DNA from 2 places in the Shewanella sp. SM21 genome. Region 2 is predicted to be linked to the other one. Evidence: riboswitches for the same ligand, from Rfam matches in the RefSeq annotation. Region 2 holds a riboswitch; the other holds the start of a gene.

Region 1 (7,607 bases), on a different contig from region 2:
CAGCGCTTACCTTAGGTGCTTGTGCCTCACATACCGCAGGGATTTCAGTGAGTTCACTGGGTGAAACCCGCGTCGATAATTCCAGCTTTGCTCGAGATATTGCGGTACAGAGTGTGGATGCACGCCGAGTCGGTGATTTAGTGCAGGGTACAGCGTTGATTGTTAGTAAATCCTCGTCCGATATGCGTGTGCAATATAAATTCACTTGGTACGATGCCAGCGGCTTTACTATCGAAGATGAAGCGACCAGCTGGAAATCGGTGAAATTACACGGTAAACAGCAATTGCAAGTCGGCGCTGTTGCACCTAATGCCCAAGTGGTTAAATTTGATGTATACGTGCGTGAAACCTTTTCAAACTAAGCTTGAGTTTGCTTCTGTTTAGTTTATTCCGTGTTTAATTGATTTTTTGATATTAAACCCGTTCTAAAATGGCTTACTTCTTTTAAGGAGTAAGCCTTTTTATTCGTTTTACATCAACTTTCAATGACCTTAAGGTCACTCAAATGTTATTAGCTTTCGTCTTTTTGACATTGAAAGTTGCGATAAATTACCCATTTTTAAGCAAAAAGGTTTACGGCAAGGTGAAATCCGGACTTTAGTCCTAAATACATTCAGTGATTGAGCACTACTATCAGCATATTACCACATGAGGATAGAAAGATGACTGCTCATATTAATGCTCAACCTACTGATTTTGCTGAAACTGTTATTATGCCGGGTGATCCACTCCGTGCTAAATATATCGCTGAAACCTATCTTACCGATGCCGTAGAAGTCACGAATGTTCGCAATATGCTTGGTTACACGGGCTTTTACCAAGGACAGCGCATTTCCGTTATGGGTCATGGTATGGGTATTTCATCTATGGTGCTCTATGGCCATGAGCTGATTAATTATTTTGGCGTGAAACGCATTATTCGTATTGGCAGTTTAGGTGCAACACAAAAACATGTACAAATGCGAGATGTCATTTTAGCCCAAGCCGCAGGCACGGATTCACCTACTAACGCTAAGCGTAGTAGTGGCTACCAAATGGCAACTTCTGCGACCTTTTCTTTATTGCATAAAGCCTATACAACAGCGAATGAGAAAGGCATTAGTGTAAAAGTTGGCAATATCTTTAGTGGTGATCTTTATTACGATCCCGATGAAGATATGATCCCCGCACTTGAACGTTTTGGGGTATTAGGTATTGATATGGAAGTGGCGGGGCTTTATGGATTGTCACACCAACAAGGTATCGAATCATTAGCCATTTTAACGGTATCGGATCATTGTTTAACCGGTGAAGAAACTACGGCCGAAGAACGCCAACTCTCTTTTAATAATATGATCGAGCTCGCGTTAGAAACCGCCCTCAATTAGGTTTAAAGCCATCCTTTGAACCCTTAGCATTTCACTTATGGAATGACATAATGAATAATAAAATTACTTTAACAGCCATCAGTTTTCTCGCCAATTTTATTATGGCGGGCTTTGCGACCCAATTTGGGATGTTGATTGAACCCATAGCTGAGAAATTTGCCGCTAATGTTAACGAAGTTGCATCAATTTTTTCATTGCTTAATGGCGGTGCACTCGCGGGAACGATTGCAGCATTTTTTTTTATTGAAAAAATGGGTATCAAAAGAATGACCTTGATAAGTTACAGTCTGGTTGCTCTTTCTGCTCTGGCTTTACATCTAACCAGTTCTCTACAAGCTGTGATGGTAGCAATGACCTTAATTGGTTTTTGTGGCGGTATCGGTCTATGTATTGCTGGTACGATTGTGGTGTCTGTGTGGCAAGAGAAATTACAAAGCACAATGTTAGTGGTGCAAGATGCAACGTTTAATATTGCAGGCGTTATTTTTCCATTAATAACGACTTATGCATTAACAAGTTCATTATCATGGAGTTATAGCTATTTAGCCGTAGGTTTAGTGGCGTTCGGTACAGTCATTATTACCTTGTTCACTCATTTCTCTATTTGTGAGCAATCTTCTACAACACAAGAGAAACAACAGTCTGAATGGAATCTCGGCATTATTAGTGGAGGTATTGGTTTATTTTTAGGAATGCTGGCTTTATATACTTTTTTAACTTGGGCACCTTTATTTGTAAAACAAAAATTTGATATTCCGTTTGAAGATGCAGGTAATATTATTACCCAGTATTGGTCCGCTGCGCTAATTGGTGCGTTAATTTCGACTGTGATTGTGACTCGTGTAAAAATTCACCATTTCTTAGTCGGTATTATTGCTTTAGCTATGGTGATCACCGCTGCCATTGTCAGTACCAATAATCTTAATTGGATAGCTTATTTAACCTATGGCTATGGTTTTGTGTGTGCCGCGCTTTATAATGCATTTATTGCTTATGGCGTGTCTTTTGTAAAAAAAGCTAGCAGCAAAAATGTGTCATATATTCTTATTAGCGGAAGTGCAGGGGCGATGTTTAGCCCAGCCATCAGTTCTTTCTTTGAACGTATTATCGGATTACAAACAGTGATGTATGTGATACCTCTGCTTTACGCAGCGATATTTATGCTATTGATCGTTTCAAGTCGGATGAAATCGGCTATGGAACAACACTCGCCATCGGTAAGTTAATTTACCTGTGCATCCATCCCACACTCGGTTGTTAAATTAAGTCGAGTGTGGGTTATGTTGAAAGCGGTTATATACCTGCTTCAACAAATTTCTTGAGTGCGTTGAGATCACAAATCCGAATGCCATCTTTTTTCCGCTCAATTAAGCCTCGTTCCTCAAGATTTTGTAGTGCCCGACGGTAGACTCGGTCGGTAGTACCAAATCGTTCAGCCTCTAAATAGCGTTTACTAAAGCCATCTACGGGCAAGTCATTTAAGTATTCATGGTAAATATCAAATGCCACGTTATAACTGATGGGATAGAGCAGTCGCCGAGTAAAAATATCCACTGTGTCTTGGTAGTCAATCGCAATTGCACTAGCGAAAAATAGCGCGAGTTGAGGGTGTTGACCGAGGCAATGTTGCAGTTTTTCAGCGCTAATCAACATGATTTCTAAGGGTTCACTGGCAATAATGTCTAGTTGACAGTGGTACTGGGTGAAGAACTCCATTTCGCCAAACAGCTGTGAATCACAATCAATAGTACCTAATTGAAAACACCGACCATTTCTCGCGGTATGGCCGAGTGATACGCGACCTTGCTTCACCAATACAAGTGATGCCATCGCTTCCCCCTGCGTCATGAGGTGAGCGCCTTTTTTGAGCATTTTTATTTCGCTGATGCAGCTAAGTACAACCGCTTCAATAAGTGGATAGTCTTGCTCCCATCGCTGGCTATAACGTCCTTTCGATAAAGGTTTTAGCTGCATCGACTATGATCCTCTTACTGTGTTCGAAATTGCGACCTTCTATAGCATTATCATGATAGGCGGTCAAATGGACGAAAGGATTTAGGCGGCTACTAAAGACATTTTCATCATACGAACTGAAGGGCAGTGGTTTTCGCGACATTTAATTGAATCGCAGAGATAAGAGTGCCCACTTTTTATTTCCGTCATGTATACTAGGCGCCGCCAAGGGGTGTTTGTTGTGCATTAATGTTACTCTGATTTTAACGTTAACGGCTGCAAACTGAGATGTCATCTGACGAACCCTTAGAACCTGATCCGGCTAATACCGGCGTAGGAATGGGCCAATAAACAGCACACTTCTGAATCGCTTATTCGTTGCCGGATCTCAAACATTATATTTGAGGTCCTATGTCAAACCGTAAAACGTCAAACCATCAATCCCCATTTTCAACCGTATCGCCAAGCTTATTTTTAGCCCGAGCGCCGCTGGCATTAGCCATCGCCGCAGCGCTGAGCACCCCTGTTTTTGCACAAACCGACGCGATCGATAAACCCGATCCCAGCACTGAGATGGAAGTCATGGTGGTGACGGCGGATTTTCGCAGCTCAAGTTTAGAAAAAATGCCTTCAAGCATTACCGTTATCGACAGTCAAAAAATTCAGGATGAAAGTGCGCAACACTTTGAAGATCTGCTTAATTCTATCGCCAATTTTAACTGGTCAGGTGGAAGCTCTCGGCCGAAATATTTTCAAATTCGCGGTGTAGGGGAACAGGAACAATACCAAGGCGCACCTAATTCTTCCGTGGGTTACATCATAGATGATATCGATTTATCCGGTATTGGTATGGTGTCGAGCATGTACGATTTACAGCAGGTCGAAGTGCTTCGTGGACCGCAGGGGACGCGTTACGGCGCGAATGCCTTAGCGGGATTGATTTATCTGAAGAGTAACGATCCAACTGATGTGTTTGAGCATGGCGGCGAAGTGTCGTTAGGCGATGATGATTTACGCACATTTAGTGGTTTCAGTTCTGGCCCATTAACGGATTCTGGCAAGCTGCTTTATCGTGTGTCAATGCAGCAACATCAGCAAAATGGTTACCACGATAACCTGTATTTAGGCCGTGATGATACCAATGGTCGCGATGAATTCAGCGGCCGCGCTAAGCTGCGCTGGTATGCGACAGATGATTTGCAGTTTGATTTAACTGTGCTGCATGCCGATTTTGATAATGGCTATGATGTGTGGAGTTTAACCAATTCACCAACCCAGACAACATCGGATCAACCGGGTGTTGATAGCCAACGCACCACAGGCGCGGGTTTTAAAGCGACCTATTCTGGCGCAGAAAACTTCGAATTAACTTCGTTAACCTCTTTTGCCAATACCGATCACCATTACAGTTACGATGGCGATTGGGCTAACTCAGAATATTGGGCCTCTAAGCAATGTAATGATGACAATGGCAATCTGGCGCCGTGCCAATACGATTATTTTTGGGATAAAACGGGTCAGCGTAAAACCGTGTCGCAGGAGTTTCGCCTAAGTTCTACCGAGCAGGGCCGTATTTTTGCAGAGAGTACTGATTGGTTGCTTGGTGTGTATGCCATGAATCTGAAAGAAGATAACCAATTGTATTCTGAATACAATGCTTGGCCGGATGAAGTCTTAGACTCAGAGTATGAAGCGACAAACTATGCACTGTTTGGCCAGCTTGATACGGATTTGGGCTCAAATTATGCTTTATCTGTGGGTCTACGTTTAGAGCGTCGCAACAGTCATTACTCTGATACGAATAACGATAATTTCGACCCGAGCGAAACCATGTGGGGCGGTCATATTGCTGTGAGTAAAGTGCTGAACGACTCACACGATGCTTATATCCGAGTCGCACGCGGTTACAAGGCGGGCGGTTTCAACATGACTTTGCCCGTCGAATTGAACGATAAAAAAGAGTTTAGTACTGAGACGCTCTATAACTATGAAATCGGCCTTAAATCCCATTGGTTAGCTGGACTTATCGATACTAATTTGGCGCTGTTCTATATGGACAGACAAGATCAACAGGTGGCTGCATCACAGCAAGATCCCGATAAACCACAGCGTTTTATCTTGTTCACTGAAAATGCAGGCAGTTCGAATAACTATGGCGCTGAGTTAGATGCAACCTGGTATGCCACGGATAATCTGCAAGTTTACTCAAGCTTAGGTTGGTTAGAAACGGCCTACGGTGACTACCAGTATCAGGATAAATATGGTACTGAGGTGGATTTAACTGGCCGCGATCTGGCCCATTCTCCACATCTTACCTACAGCCTTGGCGGGACTTATCGTGCTAATTCGGGTTGGTTTGCTAACCTGAATCTTAGCGGTAAGAGTGAATTCTATTATTCAGACAGCAATGAATCCCGCTCTGAACCCTACACTATCGTCAATGCCCGCGTGGGTTATGAGGCGAGCGCCTGGTCGGCATATTTATGGGGACGCAATCTGTTTAATGAAGAATACGGTGTGCGTGGCTTCTATTTTGGCAATGAGCCAGATAACGGTTGGGCGGAAAAGCAATATATTCGTTACGGCGATCCGCGTCAGATTGGCGTAACCTTTAACGTTAAGTTTATGTAATAGCTCATTTTAAAGTGAGCATAATCATTTAAGTGTTTACTGAACTGTAGCCCAGTATTTGGGCTACAGCCTTACTTCAGAATATCAAGGAATTAAAATGAAACTGACCGCAGAAATTAGCATGTATCCCTTTAATGAAAATTACCTCGATCCTATCAAGTGGTTTATTGGCCGCGTGGATAGTTATCCCAATATCGAGCGCGTGACTAATGCGATGGCAACTCAAGTGTGCGGCGATTATTTAGATGTGATGACTATGCTAGCGACCGAGATGCAAGCGGCCCATGAGAAATGGGGCAAGGCAGTATTTGTGTGTAAGTTTATCGGTGGTGAGCTGAATTTAGCCCACAGCGAATAATGATTGACCGCCATGTAAGCGACAAATAGGCAATGAGAACAACACTATGACAGATTTATGGTTAACCTTGGTCGAGAGCGTTAATACGGCCTTTGGTGAAGTCCATGTGATGACCGTATGGGAAGCCCTCGCGGTATTGCTGGCGATGGCATATTTACTGCTGGCGATGAAGGCCAGTGTGTGGTGCTGGGCGGCGGCCTTTGCCAGTACCGCCATTTACACTGTGTTGTTTTGGAAGGTGTCGCTACTGATGGAGTCTGTGCTTAACGTCTATTACATGGCGATGGCGCTCTATGGATATTGGCTCTGGACCCAAGGTGGTGATAAGCATCAAGGCGTAAAAGTGACCACTTGGCCATTGAAAACCCATTTAAAGTTGATCGCAGCGACGGGCGTGATTTCGCTTTTGGTTGGTCACGGTATGGCGACGTATACCCAAGCCGCATTCCCGTATCTAGATGCGGCGACAACCTGTTTCGCCGTGATGACGACTTATTTAGTGGCAAAAAAGGTACTTGAGAATTGGCTTTATTGGGTGGTTATCGACATAGTGTCGATTTATCTTTACCTCAGCAAAGGCTTGATGCTGACATCCTTGTTATTCGTGCTTTATGTGGGTCTGGCGGTCGTGGGGTATTTCCTGTGGCGAACCGCGTTAGCCGACGCCCGTGAAGCTAATACCTTGAAGTTACTCAGTTAATGCTCGATATAAACGCCTCGATGCAGCGCTCAGTGGGCGAGCCATTCAAAGCACTTTACTCCATACTCAAAAGTGCTGGGCTAGTTAACGTGTTAAGTATTCATGAGCTTGCGGGCGGCTTAAGTAATCACAACTATAAAATCACTACGCCCACAGGCAGTTATGTACTGCGGGTGAATGCGGGTGCGGCGGACAGTTTTTGCAACCGCCAGCAGGAGCGTTTTTACTGGCAGCAATTGGCTCAAGCTAAACTTGCTCCTGAACTGTTGTGGGTGAGCGAAGATGAGCGTTATTACCTCAGTGATTTTATTGAAAGTGATTATATTGAAAGTGACGATATTGAAAACGAAGGCTTAATCCACTGGCCAGCGTTAGAGCGCCAAACGAGTGCAGCTGATTTTGTGCTGGGGCAATCGACGTTTAACTATTCACAGTTTCCGGCAGCAGAACAAGAAACGCACCCTAACCAAGCCCATTGTTTGCTATTGGCGTTATTGCTGCAATTACGCGATCTGCCTACAGGGCCTTATGCTATTAGTATCACTGAGCAGTGGCAGGAATATCACCAGCAAATGCTTGCCTATCAGGCTTCTGCAAC
Region 2 (7,607 bases):
TAATCAGTTGATTATCATCGCTGGCGTGGGTGGTGAATTGCTGGTGGAATTAGTGCGGGCAATTTTAGCTCAACACCCACTGCGGCACCTCGAGTTTATTTTGTGTCCCGTGCATCATAATTACTATGTCAGGCAATCACTTTCGGCCTTAGGGCTAGGGCTTAAGTCGGAACACTTATTGGAAGAGAATCAACGTTTCTACGAAATCCTCCATGTCAGTACAATCGCAGCTCCAAATGGTCTGCCTATCACTGCTACGGGGTCGTTAATGTGGCAGACGCTAGATGAAGCAAGTTTGCCGCGAGCGCAGCGTTATCTGTCGCAGGTGATTGGCCATTACCAACGCATGCCCGCGCATAAGCAAACACCAGCGATTATTGATGCCTATCAGCAGCAATTGGCCCAGCTCTTGAGTGAGCATAGTGAGTTTGAATGCGCTTGAGCATTTTTGCCGCTTGGGCATTACGTTAAGAATGACTATGAGCACCAAAGATGAGAATCAGGCGAAAGAGCTGATGCATCGCGATCTCGTTGTTAATATCATGGGCAAATCGATTTTAGCCTAAGCCGTTAATAATCAAGAGTCTAATCGCTAAAACCTATCAATCACTCGGATTGGACTGAGTGTGATTATTGCCTCTGCTACATTTTTTGATCTGCATTTGGCACATTTTCGTTTATGCTGCGACTCCTTTTCGGCAAATGGCTAAGACTATGCGTTTATTGAGAACCACCCAAGATCCAGCGGTTAACCTACAGACGGCACGCGTTTTTTATCGCAGAGCTGCCCGCGCGATTGTGTTATCGGGTGAAGACATTTTGCTGCTGTATACTCAAAAATACCGCGACTACAGCTTACCTGGCGGCGGCATTGACGATGGCGAGAGTCTCGAAGATGGACTGATCCGCGAGCTTCAGGAAGAAACCGGTGCCTTAGACATTCAAGTGTTAGCGCCCTTTGGTCGCTATGAAGAGTTTCGACCTTGGTACCGTGAAGGGGCGAATGTAGTGCACATGGAGTCATTCTGTTATGTGTGCAGTATTGACACCGCACTGGGCGAGCGTGGTTTAGGTGAGACTCGATTAGAAGCCCATGAGATTAAAAATGGCATGCGACCTCAATGGCTCAATATTCATCAAGCTATCGCCCATAATGAAGATATTCAGCGTAATCATCCCCATAAAGGCCAATCAATAGAACGTGAAACTTTTCTGCTAAAACAGATAGTGTTGGAATGTTTGTAAGTTTTATCATTTTTAAATCATAACTTTAATCTATGATTTTATTTCACGTCAAACTTAGTTGGCTTGGCTTGGCTTATTGGCGAACGAACGCCGTTATTTTAACCTGAGCTTTCAAGTGGATGTGCTTCGAGCCTGTTCCTAACATCGCTAGATGTTTAATGTTATTTCTCATTCTTTTGCCGCAGCAAGGAAGGCAATGCAGATTATTTTATTGACCCACGAGCGCGAGTTAACCCGCAAAACGAATACTGGCCAACTCGCGTTAGCCGCATTCCCTGAAGAGGTGAAAAGCATCGTCTGGTCGAGAACGGCACCTGATAACGATTTAGTGGCTATGTTGGCATCGCAGCAAGCCAAGCTGTTGTTTCCTGCAAGTGATACTGAGTTTGCTATGCCCACTGATATTAACCCCTTAGAGACGAATTTAGCTGAGCCATCGCTCTCGAACGCACAAGCCTTGTTAGTGCCTGCGCAATCCACACTCATAGCAGCACAACGAATGCCGAGCCAAGTGGTAATTTTAGATGCGACTTGGCAGGAGGCACGTAAGATGCTGCGCCAGAGCCCCTATCTTAAAACGGCTGCACGAGTCAGTTTGCCGCCACTTATGCCTGAATCCGCCTTTATATTGCGGCGTAATCAGCAAGAAGGGGGCTTGTGTACCGCAGAATGTATTATTGCGCTTTGGCGGCACTGTGGCAGAGCAGAACAAGCGACGGTATTAGCGTCGCTGTTTACTGAATTGAATAGCCGTACTTGATTGCGATGTTTGAGAGAGCGTTCGAGGAAGTGCTTAAATAGATAATTAACGACGTTTAGCTTTGACCCATAGATAAATCACCGTCAGCTGAATCACCATCTGTTAAGTCATAGTCATTTAAATCAGAGCCAGTTAAATCACCATCTGTTAAGTCATAGCCATTTAAATAACAGTCAGATAAATACACAGAAAGTGACTCATGGCACCGCCGAGCACAAATAAATGCCAAATGGCATGGTTGAAAGGAATGCGTTTACCGACGTAGAACACCACTCCTAAGGTGTAAAATAACCCGCCTAAGATTAATAGATTAAAGCCTATCTCTGACATGGCCGCCGTTAAATCGCCCATCACAGTGACACATAGCCAGCCCATAGCGAGATACAAGACTAAGCTTAACTTTTTGAATTTGTGAATAAACAGTGTCTTAAATAGGATCCCACCAATTGCAAGCGACCAAATAGCCGTTAAAATCACTATCGACTGCGTGCCTTGTAAGCTTATCAGCATCAAAGGTGTGTAAGTTCCTGCAATTAAACAGTAAATAGCGCAGTGATCGGCGATCTTCAGTTTATGTTTCCAGCCTGAATGGCTAACGCTGTGATATAACGTCGAGCATAGGAAAAGCACTATGATGCTCGCACCATAAATGGTTACGCCCGTAAGTTGAATTGGCGTTAGGTGATCTTGACCTTTAAGCAGCATGAGCACCAATGCCACAATCCCCGCAATAACACCTAGGCCATGGGATACACTGTTAGCGATCTCTTCTTTGATACTATATGGTCCAGATTTTACCGGGTTTTTAACTGTGTTTGGCTGTTCGGTAACACTTTGACTCGACATGGTAGATACACACTCGTAAACGATAATAGACTGAGTCTATCAGTTAGAAAAATAAATCACCATATTTAAGCGTACACTTGTAAGCTTAAATTTATGGTTGGCTTCTATTTTTCATCTTTTAGATTTTTAACGCCGTCTTGCACTCCCATCAGTGCATCGCATTGATGATGCTACTCGCTTCAAGACGTGAGATTTAGCGCGATTATGATCCCAATTCCCAGCCTTATTTGTCTTAACTGGCAAGTGACTTATCAAGCACTGGCGTAAAGTACTGTGCTTGTAGCAGGTTGCATTTGCATTGAACTTTACCCTGTTTGCCTCCTCTAATCTGCGTTGAGCACTCGCAAGTAAATGCAATCATTGGATAATTCGTTTTCAATATTCACCAACCTGATATTGGATTGATATTGAATTAGAGTGCAATCGTTCCACGTTAAGCGTCATTGAAATCAATGGATACTATACAAAACCTAAGGATGGATTTTGCCTTTTCAACATCAACCCAAGGCCGCGCCTTTATTGACAGCATCTCCTACAGCGATAGCGATTGGAGATGATGCTGATAGTGCTTTGCTGATTTCGGTCACATCGCCAGAAGGTGAGACTTTTATCGCATTTGATCATCAGCTCGGTGAACTGGATGCTGCTCAAACGCCTGTTTTTACCACTAATGCGGAGCCATTAGCGTTCAATAGCGGTGCAGGCTTTTTAGTCACTGAGCATGACACCCAAGCTATAGACCAAGAGCAAGCCCAAGATTTGGTACTGCAAGAAATCCGTGCTGAACATCAAGATCAAGATAAATTGGTTTCTGAATCTGAATCTGAATCCAAACCTGAACTGTCTAGGACGATACAAACTAGTGCTCAGGGATTGGGGACGGGATCCGTTTTGCGTGCTCGTCAGCCGTATTTCAAAGGATTCAGTTTGTTATTTTTTGTGCTCTTAGTGCATGTGTGTTTATTTTTACTTATCTGCATTTTGTGGCGCCCGCAGTTAAATCCCTTTGGATTGAATGAAATAGAAAGCCGTGGCCCTAAAGTGACAGCGATCAAGGCTTACTTTATTTATGCTCCCGCGGTAGAGAAAGCCGAAACCTCGGAGTCCAAAACTGAGATCAAGGCCGAGGATAAGACTGAAGCGACAAGTTCTGTTACGCCTACAATTGTTCCCACACCTCAAACTCAAGTGAAGCCTCTGCCAATACTTGAAAAGGTCATGCCTGAAACAATAGCACCCGAAAAGGCCGTCTCTGAAAAAGTAGAGTCGGAAAAAGTGAACCCAGATACGGTTAAACCGAACATCACTCAATCGAGCCAATCTCAATCAAAGAAAACTCAATCAAGTGCCCAAAGTGAAGTACAGCCCGCGGAAGTGACGGCAAAAAAAACAACTAATACGCTTGATACCACAGAAATGAAGCCGCAGCTTGGCGCTAAGAGCTCGCCTGCAGCAGAAGGTGAGAGCACAATAGCGACAAGCTCAAGCATGAGTTTATTCACCCAGCAATATTTTGAACGTCAGCGCGAGCAAGCGCTCGATGATCTCGTCATTGAACAGGCTGATAAGTTCACCCGGAAATCGAATATGAGTGAAATGAGCCCAGAGATGGAGGTGCTATTTGTCCCTAATGCTGATGATTTCGGTGGCACAACGAGTCTAGATTTACCCTTAGACCCAAATCGTATTGTGCGTAAAGGGGATACTTGTTATCGCGTGGTACAAGTCGGCACTCAAGTTAATCCTAACGCCGAAAATTTAGGTTTTCCCATTAACTGCAGTGGCAAAAAAATCAATCAAGCTATTGATGATGCCATTCAATCTCGATTAAACAAAATGATGCTCAAACCCCATAAATAGTGACTTTCTTTTATGATTTATTTTCATGCTAATTATAGCTTTTTAGGTTTCATTTTATTTAATCAATTAAAAACAATTAATTATAAATCTTTATTTTGGATTGGTGGTTAAGGTTTTTAATTGCTTTTTTCCTTGTTTGTTGCTGCCGCTTCTGTCTATACTGCGTACTCATCTTGTCGGAGTGCCTCTTGGCTGAGACCGTTTATTCGGGATCCGTTGAACCTGATCAGGTTAAAACCTGCGAAGGAAACAAGCGTAATAACACATATTAAATCGCCAAAATAGACGGCTTGAACACCTGTTAACTCAGCAATGTTTTAAGCCTTAATGTTGAGATTTAATTGTTATTGAGCAGGGTAACTCAATTTTTGAAGCCAGTGTTGGGCACAAAAGTTGATTGCCATGTCCAGCTATCAACAACTCAATTCTCCAGACAAGCAACTCCATTTTTTAACGTGAGATTGCTTATGTCCAGTTCAAACCAAAACCCAGCTGTAGCTGCCAATGCGACAGAAATCACAGCGCCAGAATCGACAATCCCTAATAAATCGACTGAGTCTCGTCAATCAATCGTGCCTCAGGCGCCGAGTCGCCGCGAAACCCGTGCGCAGGCCCAAGCCTTTATCGATACGCTAGCGCCACTGCAACATCCTAATTCACAAAAGATTTATCTCGAGGGTTCCAGTGCCGATATTCGCGTTGGCATGCGGCAAATTCTGCAGACTGACACCCTGGTCGGCGGCACAGATGATGCGCCCATCATGGAAAAAAATCCGCCAATCCGCGTGTACGATTGCGCCGGACCTTATTCCGATCCTGAGGCCGACATCAATGTGCGTCTAGGCCTTGGTAAATTAAGACAAAACTGGATCCTAGCCCGCAACGACACAGAGCAATTATCCTGCGCGACCTCAGACTTTACCCAACAAAGACTCGCCGACGACGGTTTAGATCATCTGCGTTTTGAGGCAGGCTCGAGTGCCATTGTCCGCCCACGCAGAGCGCTGCAGGGCAAACGTGTCAGTCAATTACACTATGCCCGTCAAGGGATTATCACGCCAGAAATGGAATATGTGGCGATCCGCGAGAACATGGTACTTGCGCAAGTACAGGATGAAATCCTCAATCGTAAAGCCAAGGGCGAAGCCTTTGGTGCCTTAGTCGGCGAACCGATTACCGCCGAATTTGTCCGCGCCGAAGTTGCCCGTGGCCGCGCGATTATTCCGCTGAATATTAACCATCCCGAAGCCGAACCTATGATTATCGGGCGTAATTTTCTGGTGAAAGTGAACGCCAATATCGGTAATTCTGCGGTGACGTCTTCCATCGAGGAAGAAGTGGAAAAGCTCGTCTGGTCTACCCGTTGGGGCGCGGATACTGTCATGGATTTATCCACGGGTCGTTATATCCACGAAACCCGCGAGTGGATCATCCGTAACTCGCCAGTGCCCATTGGCACAGTGCCGATTTATCAAGCGCTGGAGAAAGTGAACGGCGTGGCAGAAGATTTAACCTGGGAAGTGTTCCGCGATACCTTAATTGAACAAGCTGAGCAAGGTGTTGATTACTTTACGATTCATGCTGGTGTACTGCTACGTTATGTGCCGATGACGGCTAAACGCGTTACTGGGATCGTTTCCCGCGGTGGTTCAATCATGGCCAAATGGTGCCTGAGCCATCATAAGGAAAACTTCCTCTACAGCCATTTTCGTGAGATCTGTGAGCTTTGCGTCGCCTACGATGTATCCCTGTCCTTAGGTGATGGTATGCGTCCAGGCTCGATTGCCGACGCTAATGATGCCGCCCAGTTTGCAGAGCTTGAAACCTTAGGTGAGCTAGTCAAAATCGCGTGGGAATACGACGTACAAACCATTATCGAAGGGCCGGGACATATCCCGATGCAGCTCATTAAAGAGAACATGGACAAGCAGTTAGTTCACTGCGACGAAGCGCCGTTTTACACCCTTGGCCCACAAATCACCGATATCGCACCTGGGTATGATCATTTCACCTCCGGCATAGGCGCGGCCATGATTGCTTGGTATGGCTGCGCTATGTTGTGTTATGTCACGCCAAAAGAACACTTAGGATTACCGAATAAACAAGATGTTAAGCAAGGTTTGATTGCTTATAAGATTGCTGCCCACGCCGCCGATGTGGCCAAAGGTCATCCGAGTGCGCAAATTCGTGACAATGCGCTGGCAAAGGCGCGGTTCGAATTCCGCTGGGAAGATCAATATAACTTAGGACTAGATCCTGAAACCGCGCGCGCTTACCACGATGAATCTTTACCGCAGGAATCCGCTAAAGTCGCGCATTTTTGCTCTATGTGCGGCCCTAAATTTTGTTCGATGAAAATCACCCAAGATGTACGTGCCTATGCCGCTGGCTTAGAGGCGGCACAAGCGAAAGCGGAGCAAGTTGAAGCGGCTGCCCAAGCCATGCAAGTCACAATCAAGACGCCGCAGGAGTTGGAAGCGGCAATGGCGCTAAAATCGGCACAATTTGCTGCCTCGGGCGCCGAGATCTATCAGGTGATAGGCAAGCTTGTCGCCGAAGCAGAGGAAGCCTAATTATGTCGGGTATTCATGGGGGTAATTCGCCCATGAATACCGCTCGCCCCGCATTTGTTTGGACCATAGCCGGTTCAGACAGCGGCGGCGGTGCCGGTATTCAGGCGGACTTGGCGACAATTCAAGATTTGGGCTGTCACGGTTGCTGCGTGATCACCACAGTGACGGCGCAAAGCTCAGTAGCAGTCACTTTAGTCGAGCCCGTATCAGCGGCGATGTTAATGGCTCAGCTGACGACTTTGCTTTCAGACTTGCCACCCAAAGCAATTAAAATCGGCTTACTGGCAGATCAAACTCAAGTGGCATTGCTGGCAGATTGGATC

The links. A riboswitch is a leader RNA that binds a small molecule or an ion and turns the genes downstream of it on or off. The one in region 2 is predicted to bind thiamine pyrophosphate.
Region 1: another riboswitch for thiamine pyrophosphate. It lies ahead of L5L94_RS10690 (TonB-dependent receptor); the one in region 2 lies ahead of thiC (phosphomethylpyrimidine synthase ThiC).

Annotation. Positions count from the first base shown of each region.
Region 1 covers NZ_JAKKRL010000007.1:51,423-59,029, reverse strand. The annotation lists gene L5L94_RS10710 (YcfL family protein) at 1-362, shown strand, start outside; gene deoD (purine-nucleoside phosphorylase) at 663-1,367, shown strand; gene tsgA (MFS transporter TsgA) at 1,418-2,593, shown strand; gene L5L94_RS10695 (Crp/Fnr family transcriptional regulator) at 2,661-3,341, opposite strand; TPP riboswitch at 3,539-3,677, shown strand; gene L5L94_RS10690 (TonB-dependent receptor) at 3,732-5,951, shown strand; gene L5L94_RS10685 (hypothetical protein) at 6,049-6,309, shown strand; gene pnuC (nicotinamide riboside transporter PnuC) at 6,356-7,009, shown strand; gene L5L94_RS10675 (phosphotransferase) at 7,009-7,607, shown strand, end outside.
Region 2 covers NZ_JAKKRL010000002.1:465,982-473,588, reverse strand. The annotation lists gene L5L94_RS04175 (tRNA (adenine(22)-N(1))-methyltransferase) at 1-442, shown strand, start outside; gene L5L94_RS04170 (NUDIX hydrolase) at 715-1,245, shown strand; gene L5L94_RS04165 (tRNA-uridine aminocarboxypropyltransferase) at 1,397-2,005, shown strand; gene trhA (PAQR family membrane homeostasis protein TrhA) at 2,168-2,851, opposite strand; gene L5L94_RS04155 (hypothetical protein) at 3,335-4,711, shown strand; TPP riboswitch at 4,879-4,977, shown strand; gene thiC (phosphomethylpyrimidine synthase ThiC) at 5,179-7,284, shown strand; gene L5L94_RS04145 (bifunctional hydroxymethylpyrimidine kinase/phosphomethylpyrimidine kinase) at 7,287-7,607, shown strand, end outside.